Regions from separate parts of the Saccharothrix sabaoui genome, predicted to be linked through region 1. Evidence: riboswitches for the same ligand, from Rfam matches in the RefSeq annotation. Region 1 holds a riboswitch; the other holds the start of a gene.
What was found. A riboswitch is a leader RNA that binds a small molecule or an ion and turns the genes downstream of it on or off. The one in region 1 is predicted to bind glycine.
Positions count from the first base shown of each region.

Region 2: another riboswitch for glycine. It lies ahead of gcvP (aminomethyl-transferring glycine dehydrogenase); the one in region 1 lies ahead of gcvT (glycine cleavage system aminomethyltransferase GcvT).

Region 1 covers NZ_JBPKJK010000001.1:143,455-150,459, reverse strand. The annotation lists gene ACR807_RS00500 (COG4315 family predicted lipoprotein) at 1-251, shown strand, start outside; gene ACR807_RS00495 (malonic semialdehyde reductase) at 329-934, opposite strand; gene glyA (serine hydroxymethyltransferase) at 1,018-2,283, opposite strand; gene gcvT (glycine cleavage system aminomethyltransferase GcvT) at 2,313-3,413, opposite strand; glycine riboswitch at 3,524-3,618, opposite strand; glycine riboswitch at 3,620-3,710, opposite strand; gene ACR807_RS00480 (DUF3817 domain-containing protein) at 3,777-4,079, opposite strand; gene ACR807_RS00475 (hypothetical protein) at 4,095-4,496, opposite strand; gene ACR807_RS00470 (helix-turn-helix transcriptional regulator) at 4,623-5,108, opposite strand; gene ACR807_RS00465 (hypothetical protein) at 5,302-5,463, opposite strand; gene ACR807_RS00460 (CaiB/BaiF CoA transferase family protein) at 5,914-7,005, opposite strand, start outside.
Region 2 covers NZ_JBPKJK010000087.1:28,239-35,243, forward strand. The annotation lists gene gcvP (aminomethyl-transferring glycine dehydrogenase) at 1-2,833, opposite strand, end outside; glycine riboswitch at 2,987-3,077, opposite strand; gene ACR807_RS24885 (MerR family transcriptional regulator) at 3,269-3,835, opposite strand; gene ACR807_RS24890 (hypothetical protein) at 4,313-4,480, shown strand; gene ACR807_RS24895 (bifunctional nuclease family protein) at 4,754-5,227, opposite strand; gene ftsR (transcriptional regulator FtsR) at 5,371-5,976, opposite strand; gene garA (glycogen accumulation regulator GarA) at 6,017-6,478, opposite strand; gene gcvH (glycine cleavage system protein GcvH) at 6,592-6,975, opposite strand.

The sequences.
Region 1 (7,005 bases):
CGCCGCTGCTGTCCAACGGCGACGCGCCCGCGTTGCAGGGCGTCGACCCGGCGCTCGTGTCGACGGTCGAGCGCGCCGACGGTTCGAAGCAGGTCACCCTCGACGGCTGGCCGCTCTACACCTACGCGAAGGACGAGGCCCCGGGCCAGTGGAAGGGCCAGGGCGTGGGCGGCACCTGGTTCGTGGTGCAGCCCAACGGGAAGCGCAACGTCGAGTGCCTCCCGCCGGGGGTGACCGCTCCCGGCGTGTGACCCGGAGGTCCACTGCGGAACGCCCTGATCCCCCGGCCCGGGGTTGGCCGGGGGATCAGGGCGTGGTGCAGCGGTCCTCAGAGGACGCGCGCGGCCTCGTCGAAGTCCAGGCGCGGGTTGCGGGGCCGGTAGCCGGACTCGTCGGCGTGGCCGATGTTGACGACCACCAGCGGCTGCTGCGCCGTGCCGGCCAGGAACTCCGCGCGCACGCCCTCGGCGTCGAACCCGCTCATCGGGCCCGCGGCGAGGCCGGCGGCGCGCACGCCCACGATGAAGTAGCCGACCTGGAGCAGGGCGTTGGTGCGGGCCATCCCGGCGCGGGCGGTGTCGTCGGCGAACGCCTGCCGGGCGTTGGGGAAGTGCGGGAACGTCTTCGCCATGTGCTCGGGGAAGTCGGCGTCGGCGCTCAGCACGGCCACCACGGGCGCGGTGCGCGTCTTCTCGCGGTTGCCCTCGGCCATGTGCGGGGCCAGGCGTTCCTTGGCCTCCTCCGAGCGCAGGAACAGCACCCGCAGCGGCTGGCTGTTCATCGCCGTCGGACCCCACTTGACCAGCTCGTGGACCTGGCGCAGCTGCTCGTCGGTCACCGGCTCGGCGGTGAACGCGTTGGCCGTGCGGGCCTCGCGGAACAGCAGGTCCTGGGCGTCGGCGGACAGCGCGAGGGAGTCGAGGGTCGCGGTCATGGGTCCTTCTTCCGGTTGTCCCGTGCGTCGTGCACACGGGACAACCGGTTGAAGGCTCAACTTATTTCAGGCGGTGGCCGCGCTCACAGGCTCGGGTAGAGCGGGTGCTTGGCCGCCAGCACCTCGACGCGCGACCGCAGGTCCGCCAGGTCGGGCGACGGCTGGAGCGCGGCGGCGATGATCTCGGCCACCTCGGCGAAGTCCGCCGCGCCGAAGCCGCGGGTGGCCAGCGCGGGCGTGCCGACGCGCAGGCCGGAGGTCACCATCGGCGGGCGCGGGTCGTTCGGCACCGCGTTGCGGTTGACCGTGATGCCCACCTCGTGCAGCCGGTCCTCGGCCTGCTTGCCGTCCAGCTCGGACGCCACCAGGTCGACCAGCACCAGGTGCACGTCGGTGCCGCCGGTGAGCACCTTCACGCCCGCCGCCGCCGCGTCGGGCCGCGACAGGCGCTCGGCGAGGATCTTCGCGCCCTCGACGGTGCGCCGCTGCCGGTCGGCGAACTCGGGCGACGCGGCGTGCTTGAACGCCACCGCCTTGCCCGCGATCACGTGCTCCAGCGGACCGCCCTGCTGACCGGGGAACACCGCCGAGTTGATCTTCTTGGCGAGGTCGGCCTCGTTGGTCAGGATCACGCCGCCGCGCGGGCCGCCGAGCGTCTTGTGCGTGGTCGTCGTCACGACGTGCGCGTGCGGCACCGGGCTCGGGTGCAGGCCCGCCGCCACCAGGCCGGCGAAGTGCGCCATGTCGACCATCAGGTACGCGCCCACCGAGTCGGCGATGCGGCGGAACTCGGCGAAGTCCAGCTGCCGCGGGTAGGCCGACCAGCCCGCCACGATCAGCTTCGGCTTCGCCTCCTGCGCCAGCCGCTCGACCTCGGCCATGTCGACCCGGCCGTCGGCCTCCGACACGTGGTAGGGCACGACGTTGTAGAGCTTGCCGGAGAAGTTGATCCGCATGCCGTGCGTCAGGTGCCCGCCGTGCGCCAGGTCCAGGCCCAGGATCGTGTCGCCCGGCTGGAGCAGGGCGAACATCGCGCACGCGTTGGCCTGCGCGCCCGAGTGCGGCTGCACGTTGGCGAAGCCCGCCCCGAACAGCCCCTTGACCCGCTCGATCGCCAGCCGCTCGATGACGTCGACGTTCTCGCAGCCGCCGTAGTAGCGCCGGCCGGGGTAGCCCTCGGCGTACTTGTTCGTCAGCACCGAGCCCTGCGCCTGGAGCACCGACACCGGCGTGAAGTTCTCCGAGGCGATCATCTCCAGCGTGCTCTGCTGCCGGTGCAGCTCGGCGGCGACGGCGTCCGCGACCTCCGGGTCGAACTCCGCGAGGGAGGTGTTGAAGTGCTCGGACATGGGATCTCTCTCCTAGTCAGCTCGGGCGGTCAGCTCGGGCGCTTGTAGAACGGCAGCGCGACGACCTCGACGGGCTCGCGCTTGCCGCGGACGTCGACGGACAGCTCGGTGCCGGGCTCGGCGTGCCCCTCGGCCACGTAGGCCATGGCCACCGAGTAGCCCAGGGTCGGCGACAGCGCGCCGCTGGTCACCTCGCCGATCGGGGTGCCCCCCGCGTCCAGCACGGGGTAGCCGTGCCGGGGGGCGCGGCGGGAGGTGGTCTTCAGGCCGACGAGGACCTGGCGCACGCCCTCGGCCGCGGTGGCGGCCAGGGCGTCGCGGCCGACGAAGTCGCCCGGCTTGTCGAGCTTCACCACGCGGCCCAGGTTGGCGTGGAACGGGGTGCGGTCCCGGCCCAGCTCGTTGCCGTACAGCGGCATCCCGGCCTCCAGGCGCAGGGTGTCGCGGCAGCCGAGCCCGGCGGGCCTGAGGTCGTGCTCCCGGCCGGCCTCCAGCAGCGCCCGCCACACGTGCGCGGCGTCGTCCGGGGCGGTGAACAGCTCGAAGCCGTCCTCGCCGGTGTAGCCGGTGCGGGCGAGCAGCACGGGCCTGCCCGCCACCTCGGTCGGGTAGGAGGCGTAGTACTTCACCCCGGCCAGGTCGGTCGGGGTGAGGCCGGCCAGGATCTCGGTGGACCGCGGCCCCTGCACGGCGAGCAGCGCGTAGTCGGTGGAGCGGTCCTCGACGGTGGTGTCGAAGCCCTTCGCCCGCTCGACCAGCGCCTCGAACACGACGGCCGCGTTGGACGCGTTGGCCACGACCAGGTACTCCTGGTCACCCGTGCGGTAGACGATCAGGTCGTCGACGACGCCGCCGTCGGCCTCGCAGATCATCGTGTACCGGGCGCGTCCCACGCCGATCGCCGACGCGTGGCCGACCAGGGCGTGGTCCAGCGCGGCGCCCGCACCCGGCCCGGTCAGCACGATCTCGCCCATGTGCGTCAGGTCGAACAGGCCCGCCGAGGTGCGCACCGCGCGGTGCTCGGCCAGCTCGCTGTCGTAGCGCAGCGGCATCCGCCAGCCCGCGAAGTCGGTGAACAGTGCGCCCAGGGCCTCGTGCTCGGCGTGCAGGGGCGTGCGTCGGCTTTCCATCAGGCGGGGTCCTCCCAGGGTGCGGGCATGCCGGTAGCGCCGACCGGTCGGGTCGGCGGGCACGGGTGAAGGGTGACACGGTCCATCGGAGACTCCTCGTCGAAGAAGCCTCCCCCTCTGTCATGAGCCTGAGAGCTTCGCCGCTGCCGGTGAGCGGCTTGCACCGTGGGCGAGGCGCACCGGGTGCGCCTGCTTTCCAGAGTTGCCTTCGTCGGGCGGTAGCTGTGCCTGAGAGATTCCGGGGAGGAGTTGCTCCTTCGGCGCCCCGACTGGTGGGGACTCTCCCGCGCGACATCGACGGCCGTGTTCAGTTGGTACCGCCAGACGCTAGATGTGCCTGGTGGCCGGGGTCAACCCGCCGCGTCACAGGGCTTTCTCGGCCCGGACGCTCTCCACGACCTTGCGCTCGGCGTAGAACGACACGAACGGGACGGTGCCGGCCAGCAGGACGAGCACCGTGGCCTTGATCGACCAGCGCGCCTTGAGGGCGAGGTCGACGGTGAGCACCAGGTAGATGGCGTAGAGGAAGCCGTGGACGGGGCCGACGACCCTCATCATGGTCTCGGTGCCGCCCGCGTACTTGGCGATCATGGCGACCACGAGCAGCAGCAGGCCGACGCCGACCACGTAAGCCATGAACCGGAACCTGGTCAACGCGCCGCTCATCGCCCTACCCTCACCTCACCGCTGGTCCCGCGCGTGGAGCTGGGCGAGCATGCGGTTGTAGGCCGCCAACTCGTCGTCCTCGTCGTCGCGCGCGGGTGTTCCGACGGGGTCAACGGTAACGACCGGCGCCGGCGGCTCGGCCACCGGCTCCCGGGTACCCCCGTCGGGGGTGACCTCGGTCTCCCCGGCGGTCCCCTCGGCCCGGCGCTGGGCGTCCAGCCTGCGGATGCGCCACACCATGAACGCCGGGAACAGGCCGAACAGGGGCCACTGGAACACGTAGCCGAGGTTCTGGAACGTGCCGCCCGCCTGGGAGAAGCGCTCCCACTGCCAGTAGGCGAGACCGCAGCACACGACCAGCGCGGCCACGCAGACAGCGGCGATGGCGACGCGCTTGGGGGTGATGAGGCCGTGCACACCTCAAGGGTACTTCGCGGGAGCTGAGAGCCCCCTCGGGCCGGGGCTCCCCACGCGGGAGCCCGCCCCTCACGGGCGTTGGGCCCCTCGACCTCAGGAGCCCGCCCGACTCTTCGTCGATCCGGACTAGGCGACGCCGTCCCGGCGTTGCCTCTGCAACCTGGCCACGCACCAGGCTGCCGCACTGCCCCGACGCAGGTGCTGGAGCACCGTCATCGGGCCGAGACGACGACCGAGGTCGGCGGGCGTGAGCCCGGCCGCCCGGTAGTCCAGAGCGCGCTGGTCCAACGGGCTGATGCCCGCGTCCCACCACAGCTCCGCCTCCGACAGGTCACCCACCAGCTGCCAGTAGCTGGCGGCGGCGGCGAGCAGGGGTTCGGGCACCTCGGGCGCCCTCTTCCGCATCGCCGCCACGTAGGCGGGGTCCGCGGACTCGACCCTCATCAGGCCGCGGTTCCCGCCGTTCGCCCGCTGCACCGGGATCCCCGGGGACGGCGGGGCTTCCGCGAGCCACGCGTCCTTGATCCGGTTCACCTCCTGCAGCTCGGCGTCGTCCGAGCGCTCAGCCGCCCACTGCCGCAGCAGCTCGTCGACTCCCGAGTCCTCGACCATTCTGCCTCCTCGTCGGTCGAAGATCAGCCAATGCAGCGCACCGTATTAGCGGGTACCGACAACCGCTAGACCCTGGTTTGCCAAAAACCCTGTTACCAGCGCGTTATAGCCCTCATTCCACCCGTACGGTGCAACGTCGAGGAGTCAAAGTCACCGTGGGTGACCGCATTGAGCGGAGCCGCGGCGGGGTGCGCTAGGCGAAGAGGCTGCGGACGAAGGTGATGATCGACTCGGCGCCCGACTGGAGCCAGCCGAGGGCGGTCTTCACCGCGTCGGCCGATTCGTTGGGCTGGGTGACGAGCAGGAACAGCACCAGCGCGACCGCCGCCAGCGTCACCACCTTCTTGACGTTCACTGATCGGTCTCCGTCCGTTCACGAGGCAGGGGCCGACGGACGCCGTGCCCGTCGCGTCACCCGACATGCTCCACCATTCACCCGGACGATGAACGCGCAACCCTCCGACGTCCCCCGACTGGGGGTAGCGGCGCCCACGCAACCACGCCTGGGCAGTGGCCACTGTCACCTGATCGGACTATCAAGGGGACCAGTGGTCCCGCCGATCACCTAGTTACGGGCACTCGCCCACCCCCCTGGCACGGACACCGAGGTCGAGCGACACCGTCACACCCGCACAGCACATCACCTGATTGCGCCGAAGCACGCACCGAGCGTGACAAAGGCCGATGTCGGCCGCCGGCAATTCCCAGCACCTCTTCCGGTGATTTCTCGCGTTCATTTTCCGGCCACCCGCGTGCGCGGGCCGAACGGCGCGTCGAACGCCCCGGAGAAGCGGGGTCATCCCCCTCAGGCGACCACGCCCGCCGCGCGCAGCGCCGCCACCTCGTCCTCGGCCAGGCCCAGCTCGGCCAGCACCTCGTCGGTGTGCTCGCCGCCCGCCGGCGGCGCGGTCGGCACGCCCGCCGGGGTCCGGTCGAACCGCGGCGCGGGCGCGGGCTGGGCCACCCCCGCGACCTCGACGAACGTGCCGCGCTCCGCGTTGTGCCCGTACCCCGGGGCCTCGCCGGGCGCGAGCACGGGGGCCAGGCACGCGTCCGTCCCCTCCGCCAGCGCCGCCCACTCGTCGCGCGGGCGGGTGGCGACGGCGGCGGCGATGCGGGAGCGCAGCTCCGGCCAGTTGGCCGGGTCGTGGCGGCTGGGCGCGTCCTCCAGCCCCAGCAGGGCGAGCAGCTCGGCGTAGAACTTCTCCTCCAGCGCGCCGACGCTCACGTACCGCCCGTCCGCGGCCTCGTACACGTCGTAGAACGGCGCCCCGCCGTCCAGCAGGTTCTCCCCCCGCCCGCCGGACCACGCGCCCGCCGACGACATGCCGTGCAGGAACGTCGTCAGCAGCGCCGCGCCGTCGACCATCGCCGCGTCCACGACCTGCCCGCGCCCCGACCGCTCCCGCTCGTAGAGCGCCGCCAGCAGGCCCAGCGCCAGCAGCAGCCCGCCGCCGCCGAAGTCGCCGACGAGGTTCAGCGGCACGGTCGGCGGCTGCCCGGGCCGGCCGATCGGCTCCAGCGCGCCGGCCACGGCGATGTAGTTGATGTCGTGCCCGGCGCGGTCGGCCAGCGGGCCGGACCGGCCCCAGCCGGTCATCCGCCCGTAGACGAGCCGGGGGTTGCGGGCCAGGCACTGCGCCGGCCCGATGCCCAGCCGCTCGGTGACGCCGGGCCGGAAGCCCTCGACCAGCACGTCGGACCCCGCGACGAGCCGCAGCACCAGCTCCGCGCCCTCGGGCCGCCGGACGTCCACGCCGATCGAGCGGCGACCGCGGCCGAGCGGGTCGCCGGGCACGGCGGGCGCGCCGGACACCCGGTCGACGCGCACCACGGACGCGCCCAGGTCGGCCAGCACCATGCAGCCGAACGGCGCGGGCGCGAGGCCGGCCAGCTC
Region 2 (7,005 bases), on a different contig from region 1:
TGGCGCCGTCGATGCGGCGCACCGGGGGCCAGGTCTTCGGCGCGGCGCTGCCCGCGGGGAACACGGCGGTCTCCCGGCTGTACGGGTGGTCCCACTCCGCGGCGATGGAGGCGGCGGTGTGGGGCGCGTTGCGCAGCGGGTTGTCGTCGACCGGCCACTCGCCCGAGCCGACGCGGTCGATCTCGTGCCTGATCGCGATCATGGCGTCGATGAACCGGTCGATCTCGGCCAGGTCCTCGCTCTCGGTCGGCTCGACCATGAGGGTGCCGGCGACCGGGAACGACATGGTCGGCGCGTGCAGGCCGTAGTCGGCGAGGCGCTTGGCCACGTCGTCCACGGTCACGCCGGTCGCCTTCGTGATGGGCCGCAGGTCGAGGATGCACTCGTGGGCCACGAAGCCGCCCTCGCCGGTGTAGAGCACCGGGAAGTGCTCGTCCAGGCGACGCGCCACGTAGTTCGCGGCGGCCACGGCGGTCAGGGTCGCGCGGCGCAGGCCGTCGCCGCCCATCATCCGCACGTAGGCCCACGAGATGGGCAGGATCGACGCCGAGCCCCACGGGGCGCCGCTGATCGGCCCCACGCCGGTCGCCGGGCCCGCGGTGGGCTGGAGCGGGTGGTTCGGCAGGAACGGCGCGAGGTGCGAGCGCACGCCGATCGGGCCGACGCCGGGACCGCCGCCGCCGTGCGGGATGCAGAACGTCTTGTGCAGGTTCAGGTGCGACACGTCCGACCCGAACTTGCCGTACTGGGCGAGGCCGATGAGCGCGTTGAGGTTCGCGCCGTCGACGTACACCTGGCCGCCCGCGTCGTGCACCAGCCCGCACACCTCGCGCACGGTGTCCTCGTACACGCCGTGCGTCGACGGGTAGGTGATCATGATGGCGGCGAGGTCGTCGCGGTGCGCCTCGACCGTCGACCTCAGGTGGTCGAGGTCCACGTTGCCGCGCTCGTCGCACTTCACGACCACGACGCGCATCCCGGCCATGACGGCGGACGCGGCGTTGGTGCCGTGCGCGCTGGACGGGATGAGGCACACGTCGCGGTGCGCGTTCCCGTTCGCGCGGTGGTAGGCGCGGATCGCGAGCAGGCCCGCGAACTCGCCCTGGCTGCCCGCGTTCGGCTGGAGCGACACCGCGTCGTACCCGGTGACCTCGGCCAGCCACCGCTCCAGGTCGGAGACGATGGAGAGCAGGCCGGCGGCGTCCTCGACGGGCGCGAACGGGTGCAGCTCGGCGAACTCGGGCCAGGTGACGGGTTCCATCTCGGCCGTGGCGTTGAGCTTCATCGTGCACGACCCGAGCGGGATCATGCTGCGGTCGAGCGCGACGTCCTTGTCCGACAGCGACCGCAGGTAGCGCAGCAGCGCGGTCTCCGAGCGGTGCGAGTGGAACACCGGGTGGGTCAGGTAGTCGGTGGTGCGGCGCAGGTCGGCGGGGATGCCGTCGGCGGTGTCGGCGTCCAGGGCGTCCACGTCGGGGACGGTCACGCCGAACGCCCGCCACACCAGGTGCAGGTGCTCGCGGGTGGTGGTCTCGTCGCACGCGATCGACACGACGTCCTCGTCGACCCGCCACAGGTTGACGCCCAGCTCGCGGGCGGCGGCGACGACCTCGGCCGCCCGGCCCTCCACGCGCGCCCGGACGGTGTCGAAGAACTCGCCGTGCACGACCTCGACGCCCGCCTCGCACAGCCCGGCGGCGAGCACCGTGGCCATCCGGTGCGCGCGGGTCGCGATGGCCTTCAGGCCCTCGGGGCCGTGGTAGACGGCGTACATGGAGGCCATGACGGCCAGCAGGACCTGCGCGGTGCAGATGTTGCTGGTGGCCTTCTCGCGGCGGATGTGCTGCTCGCGGGTCTGGAGCGCGAGGCGGTAGGCGAGCGAGCCGTCCGCGTCGACGGACACGCCGACGAGCCGGCCGGGCAGCTGCCGCTCCAGGCCCTGCCGGACGGCCATGTAGCCGGCGTGCGGCCCGCCGAACCCGACGGGCACGCCGAAGCGCTGGGTGGTGCCGACGACGACGTCCGCGCCGATCTCGCCGGGCGGGCGCAGCAGCGTCAGCGCCAGCAGGTCGGCGGCGACGACGGCCTGCGCGCCCGCCTTGTGCACCTCGGCGATCAGGGCCTCGTGGTCGCGGACCACGCCGGACGCGCCGGGGTAGGACAGCAGCACGCCGAAGAAGTCGCCGCCCAGGCCGAGGCCCTCCAGGCCCTGCGACAGGTCGGCGACGACGACCTCGATGCCCAGCGGCTCGGCGCGGGTCTCGATGACGGCGAGGGTCTGCGGCAGCGTGTCGGCGTCCACGACGAACCTGGCGGACTTGGACCTGCCCGCCCGGCGCACGAGCGTCATGCCCTCGGCGGCGGCGGTGGACTCGTCCAGCATGGACGCGTTGGCCAGCGGCAGGCCGGTGAGGTCGCCGACCACCGTCTGGAAGTTGAGGAGGGCTTCGAGGCGGCCCTGGGAGATCTCGGGCTGGTACGGCGTGTACGCGGTGTACCAGGCGGGGCTCTCCAGCACGTTGCGGCGGATCACCGGCGGGGTGGTCGTGCCGTAGTAGCCGAGGCCGATCATCTGCGTCATCGGCCGGTTGCGGGAGGCCAGCGCGCGCAGCTCGGCCAGCGCCTCGGTCTCGGTGGCGGGCGCGGGCAGGTCCAGCACCAGGTCGCGCTCGCGGATCGAGTCGGGCACGGCGCGCTGCGCCAGTTCCTCCAGGGAGCCGACGCCGATGACGTCGAGGATGCGGGCCAGCTCGGCGGGCCGCGGGCCCACGTGCCGGTCGGCGAACGGGGTGCCGTGCTCGAGAGCGGCGAGGGGGATGCGGTCCTGCGTCATAAAGGCGCCTCCAGGGCTACGGGCACACTCCGGCCGTTGCCCTCCCCCTCTGTCTTCTGCCCGGCGCCGGGCGCCTGAGAGCTTCACCCGGACTGCTCGACCGGGCTTGCACCGTCGGCGGGGTCGGTTGCCCGACCCGCTTTCCAGAGGCGTCTCACCCGCGCGGTCCTTGCGCCTGAGAGGTTCCGGGGAGGATTTGCTCCTTCGGCGCCGAGACTGGCTCGGACTCTCCCGCACGGGATAAAGCGACTGCTCGCGAATCGTACCCGGCGGGGGTGCCGCCGGTACCGCCGGCGCGACGTGGATCTCACCGGTTTGCCCGCCGCGGAGGTGGGTACCCGCGCACCGCTACCCGTGGGCCCGCCGCGGGCCGAGTCGTCGTCGGTTGTCGACCGCCGGTCGCCCGCGGTCGGCGGTCCGGGTGCGCGGGGGGGCTCAGCCGATGGCGCGGGTGCGGCGGCGGCGGGACAGCTCGTCGTCGGACGGCCCCACGACCTCGGCGCCGTCGGCCCGTTCGGCGGGGAACTCGTGGATCGTGCCGCTGATCTCCCGCATGGCGCCGCTGACCGCGATGCCGAACACGCCCTGACCGCCCTGGAGCAGGTCGACGACCTCCTCGGGCGAGGTGCACTCGTAGACCGTGGTGCCGTCGCTGAACAACGTGATCCGGGCCAGGTCCTGCACGCCGCGGCGGCGCAGGTGGTCGACCGCGACCCGGATGTTCTGGAGCGAGACGCCGGTGTCCAGGAGCCTTTTGACGACCTTCAGGACGAGGATGTCCTTGAACGAGTAGAGCCGCTGGCTGCCGGAGCCGTGCGCACTCCTTATGGTCGGGTTGACCAGCTCCGTGCGTGCCCAGTAGTCGAGCTGGCGGTAGGTGATTCCCGCGATCTGGCACGCGGCGGGGCCGCGGTACCCGACGAGTTCGTCCGGCAGCGAGGAGTCCGGGAACAGTTCACCCTGTTCTCCGGTTCCCGCCCGGATGGGCGCTTCCTCGACCACGCCTGCCTCCCCTCGGTCCGGTCACGACGACCGGCGACCAACGTGAAGCCGCCCCGGTGCCCGAATCACACCGTGGCAATTCACCTGAGCTCGACGGTAAGACCGCCTAGGGGGCAGGTCAACGCGACGCGCTGAGCGTGTCTTGTCTCAAGCTGAGGTTGAGGTTGAGAGATACCCTCGTCGTAAGCCATTTGGGTGACGTTTAGTGATCGTTTAGCTGAAGAACGCTGACGTTGTGTAATCCGAAGGTGTGACACCAGGGGGTGGCACGGAGGGTTGATCCACAACTCACCGCACACGCCTGCGAGGGGCCCGTCCCGGCGCGGGGCCGGCGGCGCGGCCCCTCGCAGGTGTCACCGGTGGGGTAAACGCGGACAGCCGGTCGCGGGGGCGGCGGTGAGCGCGGAACCCGGTGCCGTGCCGGCGGCGCGGCGCGGTGCGGCTCGGTGCGGGCGCCCCGGACAGCACCAAGACCGGATGAGCACCACCACGGCTGCGGCCAACGCGGTCACGGCCACCACCGCCGAACCAGGCGCCACCGCCGAACCGGCCACCACCGCCGAACCGGGCACCACCAAGCCGTGCCCGACACCGGCGAAGCAGTTGTCCACAGGCAGCGGATCGGTCATCGCGCGGCGTCGGTGACAGCCGGCAAAATCAAAGCAGGGGTCCCCTCGGCGGGGACCCCTGCGAAGCGTTCCGAGCGGTTGTTCGACGATTCCCACGGCACCGCGACCGCGTTCCCCCGCCCACCGGCGACGGGCATTCGACCGGTCACGCCACCGGCACGGCGACCGCGCCGCCCGCGGCACCGGGAGAACGCCCCGGAAACGCGAAACCGGACGTCACCGCGGCCGTCCGGCAGCTCCACCGCTCCGCGCGCCAGAACCGCCGGAGCGGCCCGCGCGACGGGTCGACCTAGGTGTCCGCGCCCCGGAAGTCCTCGGGCGAGATCGAGTCCAGGAACTCCCGGAACTTCTCGACCTCGTCCTCCTGCTCGTCCGGGATGATCAACCCGGCCTCCGCGAGCACGGACTCCTCCGCGTGGATCGGCACGCCGATCCGCAGCGCGAGCGCCACCGAGTCGCTGGGCCGGGCGGAGACGCGCACGTCACCGTCGAACACCAGCTCGGCGAAGTAGGTGCCTTCCTGGAGGTCGGTGATCCGAACCTGTTCGAGCTGCCGACCGAGGGCGCCGATGACGTCCTTGAGCAGGTCGTGCGTCAACGGCCGGGCAGGCCGGACACCCTGCTGCTCCAGCGCGATCGCCGTGGCCTCGACCGATCCGATCCAGATCGGCAGGTACCGCTCACCCTCGGTTTCGCGCAGCAACAGGATCGGCTGGTTGGCGGGCAGTTCCACCCGCACACCGACGACGCGCATCTCGCTCATCGGGTCTCGCCTCCCTCAGCGCGCTGAAATTCTGGCGTCCCCGCTACCAACGAGAATGCCCCACGTACGGATTCGACGCTACCCGCCAAGCGGGCTCCGTGCGCAACGGCCCGACCGCTTCGCATCACGATGCGGACACGCGTTCACCTCGACGAAACACGGCCACCTGCGACGTCCCGCAATCCGGTCTTCACGAGGAGTGTGTGCAGCGTTACCGAAAGCGCGGTGACTTCGTCGGCACGGCCCTGCTGCGCGGCGGTCACGACGACGTCCGCCGCGCTCCGGAACGGGCGCAGCCGGCGCGCGTCCAGGCCGTGGTCGGCCAGGGCGCGCACGGTCGAGGCGATCTGCGCCGCGTCGGCGTCGTAGTGGCCGCCGGCGGTCGGCGTGACCAGGCCGTGCTGCTCCAGGTCGGCCAGCACGTCGGGGGCGACGCCGGTGCGCGCGAGCAGCTCGTCGCGGGTGAACCGGTGGTCGGGGGCCGCGGCACCGCGGTGCGGGCCCCCGTTCGCGGCGGCGGCGTCGGCGGCGTCCAACTGCTCCCTGATCACCTTCAGCGGCAGGTAGCGGTCGCGCTGGGCGGTCAGGACGTACCGCAGCCGCTCGACGTCGGCCGAACCGAACTGCCGGTACCCCGAGGCGGTGCGCGCCGGGCGGACCAACCCCTCCGCCTCCAGGAAGCGGATCTTGGAGATGGTGACGTCGGGGAAGTCGGCTCGGAGCAGCGCCAGCACGGCTCCGATGCCCAACCCCCCGCGTGGCCGCCCGGCCGTCACCGGACCCCCATCGTCAGGCCCCCTGGCCCCCGGCGCCCGGACCGGTCAGGAACACCAGGCGGAACTTGCCGATCTGCACCTCGTCGCCGTTGGCCAGGACGGCCTGGTCGACGGGCTCGCGGTTGACGTAGGTGCCGTTGAGGCTGCCCACGTCGATCACCACGAACTCGCCGCCCTCGCGGCGGAACTCGGCGTGCCGGCGGGACACCGTCACGTCGTCGAGGAAGATGTCGCTGTCGGGGTGCCGACCGGCGCTCGTCGTGTCGCGGTCCAGCAGGAACCTGGAACCCGCGTTCGGGCCGCGCTTGACCACCAGCAGGGCGGACCCGGCGGGCAGCGCGTCGACGCCGGCGACGGCCGGCTCCTGGGCGGGCGCTTCGGCGCCCTCGACCTCGGCGAGGAAGTCGGCCCGGAAAACGGAGGTCCGCTCCGGGGACTGCTCCGGCGGAACGCCTGGCCCGTCGTTCGTGCTCACCTGAGCTCTCCTCCTGCTGCTGGAAGCGTCGAGTTCGTTAGAACCTACCGTGCCCGAACCCGTGTCTGAGGAGCGGCTCCCCCACCGACCGAAGAGCCGCCGGAAGATCGACGTCACTCCGATGCCGCCAGCTCCTGGTAGGCGGACGCGTCGAGCAGGTCGTCGACCGCCGCCGGGTCCTCCAGGCGGAGCTCCACCATCCACCCCTCGCCGTACGGGTCGGAGTTCACCAGGTCGGGCTGCTGGTCCAGGGAGTCGTTGCGCGTGATGACCTCGCCGGCCAGCGGCGCGTAGATGTCCGACACGCTCTTGGTCGACTCGACCTCGCCGAGGGTCTGGCCCGCGCCGACCTGTTCGCCGAGCTCGGGGAGCTGCACGAACACGACGTCGCCGAGCTGCTCCTGGGCGTAGTCGGTGATGCCGACGCGCACGGTGTCGTCACCGGTGCGCAGCACCCACTCATGTTCCTCGGTGTACTTGAGCTCCTCGGGAATCACCGCGGCGCGCTCCTTCAAGACGGTGGATCT